2 regions of the Verminephrobacter eiseniae EF01-2 genome follow, and region 1 is predicted to be linked to the other one. Evidence: predicted binding sites of a transcription regulator. Region 1 holds the regulator's gene; the other holds the start of a gene.
What was found. The regulator HrcA, encoded in region 1, represses chaperone genes, less so after heat shock. The targets are predictions, from matches to a motif close to TTAGCACTCNNNNNNNNNGAGTGCTAA.
Positions count from the first base shown of each region.

Region 2: a site for HrcA is predicted at 4,219-4,245, ahead of VEIS_RS12505 (co-chaperone GroES). Genes of this name have one in related genera too.

Region 1 covers NC_008786.1:1,165,954-1,171,949, forward strand. The annotation lists gene VEIS_RS05145 (dihydrodipicolinate synthase family protein) at 1-64, opposite strand, end outside; gene leuB (3-isopropylmalate dehydrogenase) at 490-1,563, opposite strand; gene leuD (3-isopropylmalate dehydratase small subunit) at 1,635-2,285, opposite strand; gene VEIS_RS05160 (entericidin A/B family lipoprotein) at 2,320-2,451, opposite strand; gene leuC (3-isopropylmalate dehydratase large subunit) at 2,465-3,886, opposite strand; tRNA gene VEIS_RS05170 (tRNA-Ile) at 4,033-4,109, opposite strand; gene hrcA (heat-inducible transcriptional repressor HrcA) at 4,162-5,166, opposite strand; gene VEIS_RS05180 (NAD kinase) at 5,195-5,996, shown strand, end outside.
Region 2 covers NC_008786.1:2,895,255-2,901,250, forward strand. The annotation lists gene VEIS_RS12490 (nucleotidyltransferase family protein) at 1-133, opposite strand, end outside; gene pdxH (pyridoxamine 5'-phosphate oxidase) at 254-892, shown strand; gene VEIS_RS12500 (AAA family ATPase) at 1,039-3,954, shown strand; gene VEIS_RS12505 (co-chaperone GroES) at 4,329-4,619, shown strand; gene groL (chaperonin GroEL) at 4,668-5,996, shown strand, end outside.

The DNA of each region.
Region 1 (5,996 bases):
TTTCATCGGCGTGGAACTTGGTGGTGATGGCGGGGAAAATGCCTTGCCAGCGGGGACTGCTCATGGGCGGGATTTTTTGCAAAGTGGCGCAACGGGACCGAGGGGCTGAAGGGCGAGGGCCGACATGCTGTGGCCTGCAACGGAGGGGCGTGCGCAGGTATGGAGGTGCAAAGACGACAGGGTATGGTAGTCGAATGTCCGTGGCCCCCTGGTCAGGGTTTGTCATGGTTCGTATCGTGGCACCGGGCAAAGCGGCAAAGTGTGACGAGCATCTTTCATGCCAGCGCTGGTTGGCGCGCGGCTGCATGCGGCCACGCCTTGCGCTTGAAAAACCCCCTGGCAGGAAGGCGTTCCGGATCGAAGCCCCGCTCTGAGGTGTTGGCGCCACGGGTGCTGGAGGCTGCCGGGCAACTGTCCAAGGCTTTGGGCTATGTCAAGGGCTATTTTGGCGCGTGATGCGCGTGATGCCAGGCGGTGATCGGCGGATGGTCAGGTGGTCAGGGCCTGGACCACCGCATCGCCCATTTGCGCCGTGCCCACCCGGGTGGTGCCCGGGCTGTGGATGTCCGGCGTGCGCAAGCCCTGGGCCAGCACTTTTTGCACCGCTGCTTCGATGCGCCCGGCGGCGGCTGGCTGGTTCAGGCTGTAGCGCAGCATCATCGCGGCCGAGAGGATGGTGGCCAGCGGGTTGGCCAGGCCCTTGCCGGCGATGTCCGGGGCGCTGCCGTGGCTGGGCTCGTACAGGCCCTGCTGGCTGCCGTTGAGCGAGGCCGAGGGCAACATGCCGATGGAGCCGGTGAGCATCGCGGCTTCGTCCGAGAGGATGTCGCCGAACATGTTGCCGGTGACCACCACGTCGAATGCTTTGGGCGCCTTGACGAGTTGCATCGCGGCGTTGTCGACGTACATGTGCTGCAACTGCACGTCCGGGTACTGGGCATGGATTTCGGTGAGCACGTCCTTCCAGAACTGGGAGGTCTCCAGCACATTCGCCTTGTCTACGCTGGTGAGCTTTTTGCTGCGCTTGCGGGCGGCCTGGAAGGCCACATGGGCGATGCGTTCGATCTCGGGCCTGCTGTAGCGCATGGTGTCGAAGGCTTCTTGCGCGCCGGGGAAAGGGCCATCTGCCGCCTGGCGGCGGCCGCGGGGCTGGCCGAAGTAGATGTCGCCGGTCAATTCGCGGATGATCAGGATGTCCAGGCCCGCGATCAGTTCGGGCTTGAGGCTCGATGCGCCCACCAGTTGCTCGTAGCAGATGGCGGGGCGAAAGTTGGCAAACAGGCCCAGGCTCTTGCGCAGACCCAGGATCGCCTGCTCGGGGCGCAGCGACCGGTCGAGCTGGTCGTATTTCCAGTCGCCGACGGCGCCGAACAGGATGGCGTCGGCCTGCCGGGCCAGGCGCAGCGTCGATTCGGGCAGCGGGTGGCCATGGGCTTCGTAAGCGGCGCCGCCCACCAGGGCCGATTCCAGCTCGAACTTCAGCCCCAGCGCGTTCAGCACCTTGACGGCCTCGGCGACGATTTCCTTGCCTATGCCGTCACCCGGCAAAACTGCGATTTTCATGGGTCGCTACATTTTCAATAGCCTCTGGTGCAGGTAAATGCTGCGCCAGAGGCTTGGGTTGTGTTTCTTGTTCAACGCATCATGGTCCGCGCCAGCCAGGGCTTGGTGGCCAGGCGCTGCGCTTCGAAGGCCCTGATCTTGTCAGACTGGCGCAGGGTCAGCGCGATGTCGTCAAAGCCGTTGAGCAGGCAGTATTTGCGAAACGGCTGCACATCGAACGCGATCTGGGCGCCTTGTGCGCGCACGACGAGTTGGCGCTCCAGGTCGATGGTCAGATGGTAGCCAGGGAAGGCCAGCACTTCGTGGAACAACTGGTCCACGGCGCTTGCGGGTAGCGCGATCGGCAGCAGGCCGTTCTTGAAGCAGTTGTTGAAGAAGATGTCGGCAAAGCTGGGCGCGATCACGGCCCGAAAGCCGAACTGCTCCAGCGCCCAGGGCGCGTGCTCGCGGCTGGAGCCACAGCCAAAGTTCTTGCGCGCCAGCAAGATGGCGGCACCTTGGTAGCGCGGCTGGTTCAGCACGAAGTCGGGGTTGGGCCGGCGGCTGGCCGGGTCCTGGCCGGGCGCGCCATGGTCCAGGTAGCGCCATTCGTCGAACAGGTTCTGGCCAAAGCCGGTTTTCTTGATCGACTTCAAAAACTGCTTGGGAATGATCGCGTCGGTATCGACGTTCTCGCGGTCGATCGGGGCCACGAGGCCATGGAGTACCGTGAATTTCTGCATGGTGGGCGTCCTTCGGGCGTTCTTGCGGGGGTGCTCATTGTGCGGCCCGCTCGATCGCGTTGCCGGCTTCGCCTATGTCCTTGCCCACTCCTTTGACGGTGTTGCAGCCAGCCAGCAGGCAGGCCAGCGCGAGGGTGAGGGCGATGAGGGTGGCGCTCCTGGTCATGGCGTGCCTCCTTTCAGGCAAATGCGCGGATATCGACGAAATGGCCGTGCACTGCGGCAGCGGCGGCCATCGCGGGGCTGACGAGATGGGTGCGGCCCCCGGCGCCCTGGCGGCCCTCGAAGTTGCGGTTGCTGGTGCTGGCGCAGCGCTCGCCGGGCTCCAGGCGGTCGGCGTTCATCGCCAGGCACATCGAGCAGCCGGGTTCGCGCCACTCGAAGCCTGCGGCCTTGAAGATGTGGTGCAAGCCCTCGCGCTCGGCCTGCTCCTTGACCAGGCCCGAGCCGGGCACCACCAGGGCCAGTTTCACATTGCCCGCCACTTTGCGGCCGAGCTTGCGGACCACGGCGGCGGCGGCGCGCATGTCTTCGATGCGGCTGTTGGTGCATGAGCCGATGAACACTTTGTCGATGCGGATGTCGTCGATCGCCTTGCCGGGGGCCAGCCCCATGTAGCTGAGCGCGCGCTCGATGGCGTCGCGCTTGCCGGCGTCTTTTTCCTTGTCCGGGTCGGGCACGCGGGCATCTATGCCCAGCACCATCTCCGGCGAGGTGCCCCAGGTGACCTGCGGGCCGATGGCGCTGGCGTCGATCCGGACCACGGTGTCGAACGGGGCATCGGCGTCCGAGTGCAGCGTCTTCCAGTACGCCACGGCCTGCTCCCATTCGACGCCGTCGGGCGCGAGCGGGCGGCCTTTGACGTAGTCGATGGTCTTGTCGTCGACCGCCACCAGGCCGGCGCGCGCGCCGGCTTCGATGGCCATGTTGCATATGGTCATGCGGCCTTCCATCGACAGGCTGCGGACGGCCGGGCCGGCAAACTCGATGGTGTAGCCCGTGCCGCCGGCGGTGCCGATGTGGCCGATGATGGCCAGCACCAGGTCCTTGGCCGTGATGCCCGGGGCGAGATGGCCTTGCACCTGCACCAGCATGTTCCTGGCCTTTCTGGCCAGCAGCGTTTGCGTGGCCAGCACATGCTCGACTTCGGAGGTGCCTATGCCATGCGCCAGCGCGCCAAAGGCGCCGTGGGTCGAGGTGTGGCTGTCGCCGCAGACCACGGTCATGCCGGGCAGGGTGGCGCCGTTTTCCGGGCCGATCACATGGACGATTCCCTGGCGCTGGTGCATGAACGGAAAGAAGGCCGCAGGCTGGAGCTGCGCCATGTTGTCGTTCAGCGTGGTGATCTGCTCTTTGCTGACCGGATCGGTGATGCCGTCATAGCCCCGCTCCCAGCCCGTGGTGGGCGTGTTGTGGTCGGCCGTCGCGACGATGGAACTCATGCGCCAGACCTTGCGGCCCGCCACGCGCAGGCCCTCGAACGCCTGGGGGCTGGTGACTTCGTGCACCAGATGGCGGTCGATGTAGAGGGTGGCGGTGCCGTCCTCTTCGGTGTGGATGACATGCTCGTCCCAAATTTTGTCGTACAGGGTGCGTCCCATGGCGTGGCTTTCCTGGTTCAGGCGGGTGGCCGGGTTTCGGATTTTAGTGTTCGGGGTGCTGCTGGCGCGTATGGGCGCAGGGCACATGGTCGCGCACTCCATATGCCGCGCACGCGGTTCGGGCCACGATCATGGCGCGGGGTGGATGGTGGGCCGTGCTGGATTCGAACCAGCTACCAATCGATTATGAGTCGACTGCTCTGACCAATTGAGCTAACGGCCCTGGTTCTGCCGGGTTCTTCTGCCGCCGGGCGAGCGCCCCATTGTAGGGGGCTTTATTTGCGGTGGCTCAGCGCGTTGGACAGCAGCCGCGAGGTGATGTCCACGATTTGTATCATCCGGTCGTAGGGCATGCGGGTCGGCCCTATCACGCCCAAGGTGCCTACCATCGTGCCGTCGACCTCGTAGGAGGCGCTGACCACCGAGAGCTCCTCGAAAGGCACGACCTGGCTTTCCCCGCCGATGTAGATGCGCACGCCTTGGGCCTGGCTCGATATGTCCAGCAGCCGCAGGATTTGCGTCTTTTGCTCGAACAGATCGAAGGCCCGGCGCAGGTGGTCCATGTCGCTGGAGAAATCGCTGACCGCCAACAGGTTGCGCTCGCCGGAGATCACGACTTCATCCTGCACATCGGATAGCGCCTCCGAGCCGACATTCACTGCGGCCTGCATCAGCGCCGCAATCTCATTGCGCAACATGTCCACCTCCGACTTCAGACGCTCGCGCACCTGCTCCATCGCCAGGCCGGTGTAATGCGAGTTCAGGAAATGGGAGGCTTCGATGAGCTGCGCCTGCGAATAATCGATATCGGTGAAGATGACCCGGTTTTGGACATCGCCCTCGGGCGAGACGATGATGACCAGAAAGCGCCGCTCCGAAAGCCGCAAAAACTCGATGTGGCGGAACACCGAACTGCGGCGCGGCGCTATCACCACCCCCACGAACTGCGACAGGCTGGAGAGCAACTGCGCCGCATTGGCGATGACCTTTTGCGGCTGCTCGGGCGCCAGTTCGGGCGCGGTCAACGGGTCGCGCTGCACCGTCAGCATGGTGTCGACAAACAGCCTGTAGCCGCGCGCCGTGGGTCTGCGGCCTGCCGATGTGTGCGGGCTGGCAATCAGCCCCAAATCTTCCAGGTCGGCCATCACATGGCGGATCGTCGCCGGCGAGAGGTCGATCCCGGACGCCTGCGACAGGGTTCTGGAGCCTACGGGCTGCCCATCGGCGATATAGCGCTCGACCAAGGCTTTGAGCAACAACTTGGCACGGTCATCCAGCATGGGGGGATTTTAATGATGTAATTTCGCGATGACGTCCAATTTCCGCCATGTTGCCCTCATTGGCAAGTACCAGGCTTCGTCCGCAGGCGCCATCGGTGAGAGTTCGCGCCAGGCGCTCGACGGCATTGCCCGGTTTTTGCAGCACCAGGGTTGCAGCGTTGCCATCGAGGTGGAAACGGCCAGCAATACCGGCTTGCTGCACTACCCGTCGCTGACGGTCGAGGACATCGGCGCCCGCTGCGATCTGGGTCTGGTGGTAGGGGGCGACGGCACGATGCTGGGCATAGGCCGCAGGCTGGCCCGGTTCGGCACGCCGTTGGTCGGCATCAACCAGGGGCGCCTGGGCTTCATCACCGACATCCCGTTCGATACCTACCAAGCCACCTTGCCCCCGATGCTCGAAGGCGACTACGAGGAGGATTCGCGACCGCTGATACAGGCTTGCGTCATGCGCGCCGGGCAGGTGGTGTTCGAGGCGCTGGCGATGAACGATGTGGTCGTGAACCGGGGGGCGACCGCCGGCATGGTGGAACTGCGCGTGGAGGTCGGCGGCCGCTTCGTGGCCAATCAGCGGGCGGACGGGCTGATCATCGCATCGCCCACCGGATCGACCGCTTATTCGCTGTCCGCTGGCGGCCCGATGCTGCATCCGTCGATTCCTGGCTGGGTTCTGGTTCCGATCGCGCCGCATACCTTGTCCAACCGCCCCATCGTGCTGTCGGACGCCACCGAGGTGGCGGTCGAAGTCGTCAGCGGCCGGGATGTCAGCGCCAGCTTCGATATGCAGTCGCTGGCCTCGTTGCTCCATGGCGACAGGATTTTGCTCAGCC
Region 2 (5,996 bases), 1.7 Mb from region 1:
CGTGGAGCAGCGCGCGCAGCTTGTGCGCCGCGCCTCCCGAGGCCGCAAAGCGCTCGCCCCGGCCCGAGGCCAGCACCAGCACCACGGGGCTGGACGCTGGTGCCGTGCTTCGGGCAGGTCCGGGCATTGGCATGTCTGCGTCGTCTTCGGGTTTCATCGCCGCGCCAATATATGCGGATCAGCGCCTGGCCGGCTTTCGGGTGTGCTGCGCGACCGCGCAGGCCCTGCCGTCACGGGGTGCACAATCGTGCCCATGAACCTCTCCATCGCCGAGCTGCGCAAAAGCTACGGGCGCGCCGAACTCAACGAAGACGCGGCGCATGCCGATCCCCTGCAGCAGTTTGACCAGTGGCTCGGGCAAGCCATTGCGGCGCAGTTGCCCGAGCCCAATGCGATGACGCTGGCCACCGTGGGCAGTGACCTGCGCCCCAGCACGCGCATCGTGCTCATCAAGGGCTATGACGAGCGCGGCATCGTCTGGTTTACCAATTACGACAGCCGCAAGGGGCGTCAAATCGCGGGCAACCCTTGTGCGGCCTTGCAGTTCCATTGGGTGGAGTTGGAGCGTGTGGTGCGCATCGAAGGTCTGGTGCAAAAGGTCAGCGATCAGGAAAGCGATGCGTACTTCGACAGCCGCCCGCTCGATTCGCGCATCGGCGCCTGGGCCAGCCCGCAAAGCCAGGTGATTGCAGGCCGTGGTGTGCTGCTGGCCAATGCCGCCAGGTACGGCGCGCAGTTCATGCTCAAGCCACCCCGGCCACAGCATTGGGGCGGGTACCGGCTCGAACCGGACCTGTGGGAGTTCTGGCAGGGGCGCAAGAGCCGCTTGCATGACCGGTTGCGCTATCGGATGGCCGGGGGGCAGTGGGTGCGGGAGCGGCTGGCGCCTTGACCTTTGCCGCCGCCGATCAGGGGCTTACACTGGGCGGCGCGGCGTAAATCCCCGGCGCCGCCCTGACTTTGCCGGCGCCGCCGCGCCCGCCTCGGCTGCGCCCGGTTGCAAGCCCCACACCCACAATCACCACCCCGTTCATGCCCATGCGTGTGCTTGTCTACAAAGATCTCGATATCCGCCGTGTCAAGACGGCATTCACCAAAGTGCGCGCTGCGATCGAAGCGGGCGACCTGCGCAGCGCCGATGTCAAAAAGCTCGCACCGACGCCGTACTGGCGCGCCAAACTCGATTACGCCAACCGCCTGTTGTTGCAGTTCGTGCGCCATGGCCAAGAGACCGTCTGCTTGGCGCTGGAGGTGATCGAAAATCACGCTTACGACAAGTCGCGCTTTCTGCGCGGCGCCAGCATCGACGAATCGAAGATCGAGCGCGAGCCTGTGGTCGCCAATCCTGCCGCGCCCGACGGCAAGGCCGACAGCATGTTGCAGTTGCGCTGGATGCATCCGAGCCGGGCGGAGTTCGAACTGCTCGACAAGCCCATCGTTTTTGACGACGCCCAAGAGGCGGTGCGCCGCTTGCCGGCGCCGGTGGTCGTCGTCGGCTCGGCGGGTTCGGGCAAGACTGCCGTCACGCTGGCCAAGCTGCGCGAGGCCGAAGGCCATGTCTTGTACGTCACGCAGTCGGCCTATCTGGCGCAGTCGGCGCGCGCGCTCTACGATGCCCATGGCTACGAGAATGCGGCGCAGGAGGTGGAGTTTCTGAGCTACCGCGAATTCGTCGAGACTTTGCGCGTGCCGGCTGGCCGCGAGGTGACATTCACGGCCTTTTGCAACTGGTTCGACCGGCATCGCCAGACGCTGCGCAGCCAGTTGGGCGATCTCGATGCGCATGCCTTGTTCGAGGAGTTCCGGGGCGTGCTTGGCGCCAGCGCGCAAGGCCCGCTCGATCTGCCGGCATACCTGGCTTTGGGGCCGCGCCAGTCCTTGCTCGCAGCCGCCGAGCGGGAGGCGGCGCACAAGCTCTTCGCACGCTACCGCCAGTGGTTGCAGGAGTCGCAACTGTTCGACTTGAACCTGGTGGCCCATGAATGGCAGCGCTTGGCCGCGCCGAACTACGACTTCGTGGTGATCGATGAGGTGCAGGACCTGACCAATGTGCAACTCGCGCTGGTGCTGGCCTGTCTGAAGCGGCCCGGGCAATTCCTGCTGTGCGGCGACTCCAACCAGATCGTCCATCCCAACTTCTTCTCCTGGGCGGCCGTGCGCACGCTGTTCTGGCACGGCCTGGCGGGCGAGGCGGCGCAGCGCCAGGCATTGTCGGTGTTGCAGGCGAATTTTCGCAACACGCGCGCGGTCACCGATCTGGCCAACGCCTTGCTCAAGATCAAGCAGGCGCGCTTTGGCTCGATCGACAAGGAGAGCAATTTCCTGGTCGAGAGCGCTTCGCCGCAAAGCGGCCAGGTGCGCCTGCTGCCCACGCACACGGCCACGCTGCGCGATCTGGATGCGCAAACCAGGGCCTCGGTGCAGCATGCGATCATCGTGCTGCGCGATGAAGACAAGCCGGCGGCGCGCGAGCATTTCCGCTCTCCGCTGGTGTTCTCGGTGCACGAGGCCAAGGGCCTGGAGTATCCGCATGTGATCCTCTACACGCTGGTGTCCGGCCAGCGCGCCGCCTACGCCGAGGTCTGCGATGGCGTCGCCCAGGCCGACCTGCAAGTCGAGCAACTGGCCTACAGCCGCGCCCGCGACAAGGGCGACAAGTCGCTCGAGCTGTACAAGTTCTACGTCAACGCGCTGTACGTGGCGATGACGCGCGCGGTTGCCACCTTGGTGCTGGTCGAGTCCGACACCAGCCACCCCTTGCTGGCCCTGCTCGGTCTGCAAGTCGCCGAGACCTCGGCGGCCCGCAGCGCAACGCCGGTGCAGACCTCGACACGCGACGAATGGGCGCAGGAAGCGCGCAAGCTCGAACTGCAAGGCAAAGAGGAGCAGGCGCGCGCCATCCGCGAAACCTTCCTGCAAACCAAACCGGTGCCGTGGACGCCATGGTCCGAAGTCGCGATGCGCGAATATCTGCCCCGCGCACTCGACCGCACGCAGCCGTCGAACAAACCCCGCCAGGCCCTGCTGGACTACGCGCTGTGGCATGGGCAGCAGGTCTGGATCGGACAACTGGCAAAACAGGCACAGTTTGCGCCAGCGCTGCGTCTGGCACCGGGCGGCGACCTCGACAGGGCGGTCGCTTGGCGCGAGACCGCCCTGCTGCGCCAGCGCCACTTGCAGCCCTATGCCGCGCGCAATTTCAAGGACTTGCTGCGCCAGTGCGATCAGTACGGCGTCGACCACCGCGGCCCCACCGGCGCCACCCCGCTGATGATGGCCGCGCGCGCCGGCCACCTGGCCTTGGTCGAGGCGCTGTTGGAGCGCGCCGCCAACCCGTTGCTGACAGACGAATTCGGTCATACGCCGTGGCTCGCGGCACTGAACCGGGCGATGGAAGATGCGCCATTCGCGCAGCAGTCGATCGGCATGCTGTTTGACCGCATCGCGCCGCCGGTGCTGGATGTGCAAACCGATGCCCGCTTGGTGCGGCTGGAGCGCCATCAGGCCGAGTATTGGATCCTGAGCCTGATGCTGGCCGGCCTCAAGACGCAGTGCACGATGTGCGTCAAGCGTCCATACAGTCCGTACCGATGCGCCGATGGTTTCTTTGCCGAGGAACTCGGCACGACCTTGGTCTGTTTGCCCGAGTACCTGTGGAAAGCACAGCGGCACAAACGCAGCTACCTCAACCAGGTGCTGGCGCGCGCCGAGATCAACAGCACCTATCTGCCAGCGCGCCGCCTGTGGGCCAGAACCACCAACGGCCACTACCTGCCCAACCCGCAATTGCAACTGCGCACCCATGCCGACGGTGACGCGCCGACATGGCGCCCGGTGTATGAGGTGCTGAATCTGGCCTGGGTGAATGACGGCACCTCCCATTCTGCCCCCGACTTCGCTGGCGCCGGGTGGTCGCTGCGGCCCCCCGTGGCGGCGGCGGCGTCGCCAACGTAGCGCGAGGATGCGGAGGAGGCCGGTGATTGACGGCGGTTCCTGGCGCCACCGCACAGCGCGGCCTGGCGCATCCAACGCCCAACGCCCAACGCCCAACGCGCACCCGGGGCAGTGCTTTACTCCAGAGCATCGATACGACCCAATGAGAATCAGGCCCTGAAGCTACCAAACACATAGCATACAGACGGGGCGAACGCAAATTTCGACAAATTTGCGTGCCGGCAGTGCGCGGCTGTCTTGAAACGGCAATAAATGCCCGTATCATTAGCACTCTCCGCTGGGGAGTGCTAAAGCGCTTCCCCTGTCGGGAGTTTGGTGGCGCCGGGATGGCCTGGCGCCGAGTGATTGATTTTACTGACAACAGGAGCAATGCAATGAACCTTCGCCCTCTGCACGATCGCGTGATCGTCAAGCGTATTGAAAGTGAAACCACGACCGCCTCCGGCATCGTGATCCCTGACAACGCCGCTGAAAAGCCCGATCAAGGTGAAGTGCTGGCCGTCGGCCCTGGCAAGAAGAACGACAAGGGCGAGTTGATCGCCCTGAACGTGAAGGTCGGCGACCGCGTTTTGTTCGGCAAGTACTCGGGCCAGACCGTCAAGGTGCACCGCGACGAGTTGCTGGTCATGAAGGAAGACGATCTGTTTGCCGTGGTCGAGAAGTAATTCCGCCCCGTTCCCAAGCAGACTTTTTACTCAATTCGGAGATATCAAATGGCAGCAAAAGAAGTGGTTTTCGGCGGCGAAGCCCGCGCTCGCATGGTCGAAGGCGTCAACATCCTGGCCAACGCGGTCAAGGTGACCCTGGGCCCCAAGGGTCGCAATGTGGTGATCGAGCGCTCGTTCGGCGCCCCCACCGTGACCAAGGACGGCGTGTCCGTGGCCAAGGAAATCGAGCTCAAGGACAAACTGCAGAACATGGGCGCGCAGTTGGTCAAGGAAGTGGCCTCCAAGACCAGCGACAACGCCGGTGACGGCACCACCACCGCCACCGTGCTGGCACAGGCCATCGTGCGCGAAGGCTTCAAGTACGTGGCCGCCGGCATCAACCCGATGGACCTCAAGCGCGGTATCGACAAGGCCGTGACGGCGCTGGTGGCCGAACTGAAGAAGGCGTCCAAGCCCACCACCACCTCCAAGGAAATCGCCCAGGTCGGCTCGATCTCGGCCAACGCCGACGAGACCATTGGCAAACTGATCGCTGACGCGATGGACAAGGTGGGCAAGGAAGGCGTGATCACCGTGGAAGACGGCAAGTCGCTCGAATCCGAACTCGATGTCGTCGAAGGCATGCAGTTCGATCGCGGCTACCTGTCGCCCTACTTCATCAACAACCCGGACAAGCAAGCGGCCCTTCTGGACAACCCCTTCGTGCTGCTGTTCGACAAGAAGATCAGCAACATCCGCGACCTGCTGCCCACGCTGGAGCAGGTGGCCAAGGCGGGCCGTCCGCTGCTGGTCATTGCCGAAGAAGTCGAGGGCGAAGCCCTGGCGACGCTGGTGGTGAACACGATCCGCGGCATCCTGAAGGTGGTGGCCGTGAAGGCCCCCGGTTTCGGCGACCGCCGCAAGGCCATGCTGGAAGACATCGCCATCCTGACGGGCGGCAAGGTCATCGCTGAAGAAGTGGGCCTGACCCTGGAGAAAGTGACGCTGGCCGATCTGGGCCAAGCCAAGCGCATCGAAGTGGGCAAGGAAAACACCATCATCATCGACGGCGCCGGTGCCGCTGGCGACATCGAAGCCCGCGTCAAGCAAGTGCGCGTGCAGATCGAGGAAGCCACCTCCGACTACGACCGCGAAAAGCTGCAAGAGCGCGTGGCCAAACTGGCCGGCGGTGTGGCCGTGATCAAGGTCGGCGCAGCCACCGAAGTCGAAATGAAGGAAAAGAAGGCCCGCGTCGAAGACGCGCTGCACGCAACCCGCGCAGCGGTGGAAGAAGGCGTGGTCGCCGGTGGTGGCGTGGCCTTCCTGCGCGCCAGGCAGGCCATTGGCGGCACCATCAAGGGTGACAACGCCGACCAGGACGCCGGCATCAAGCTG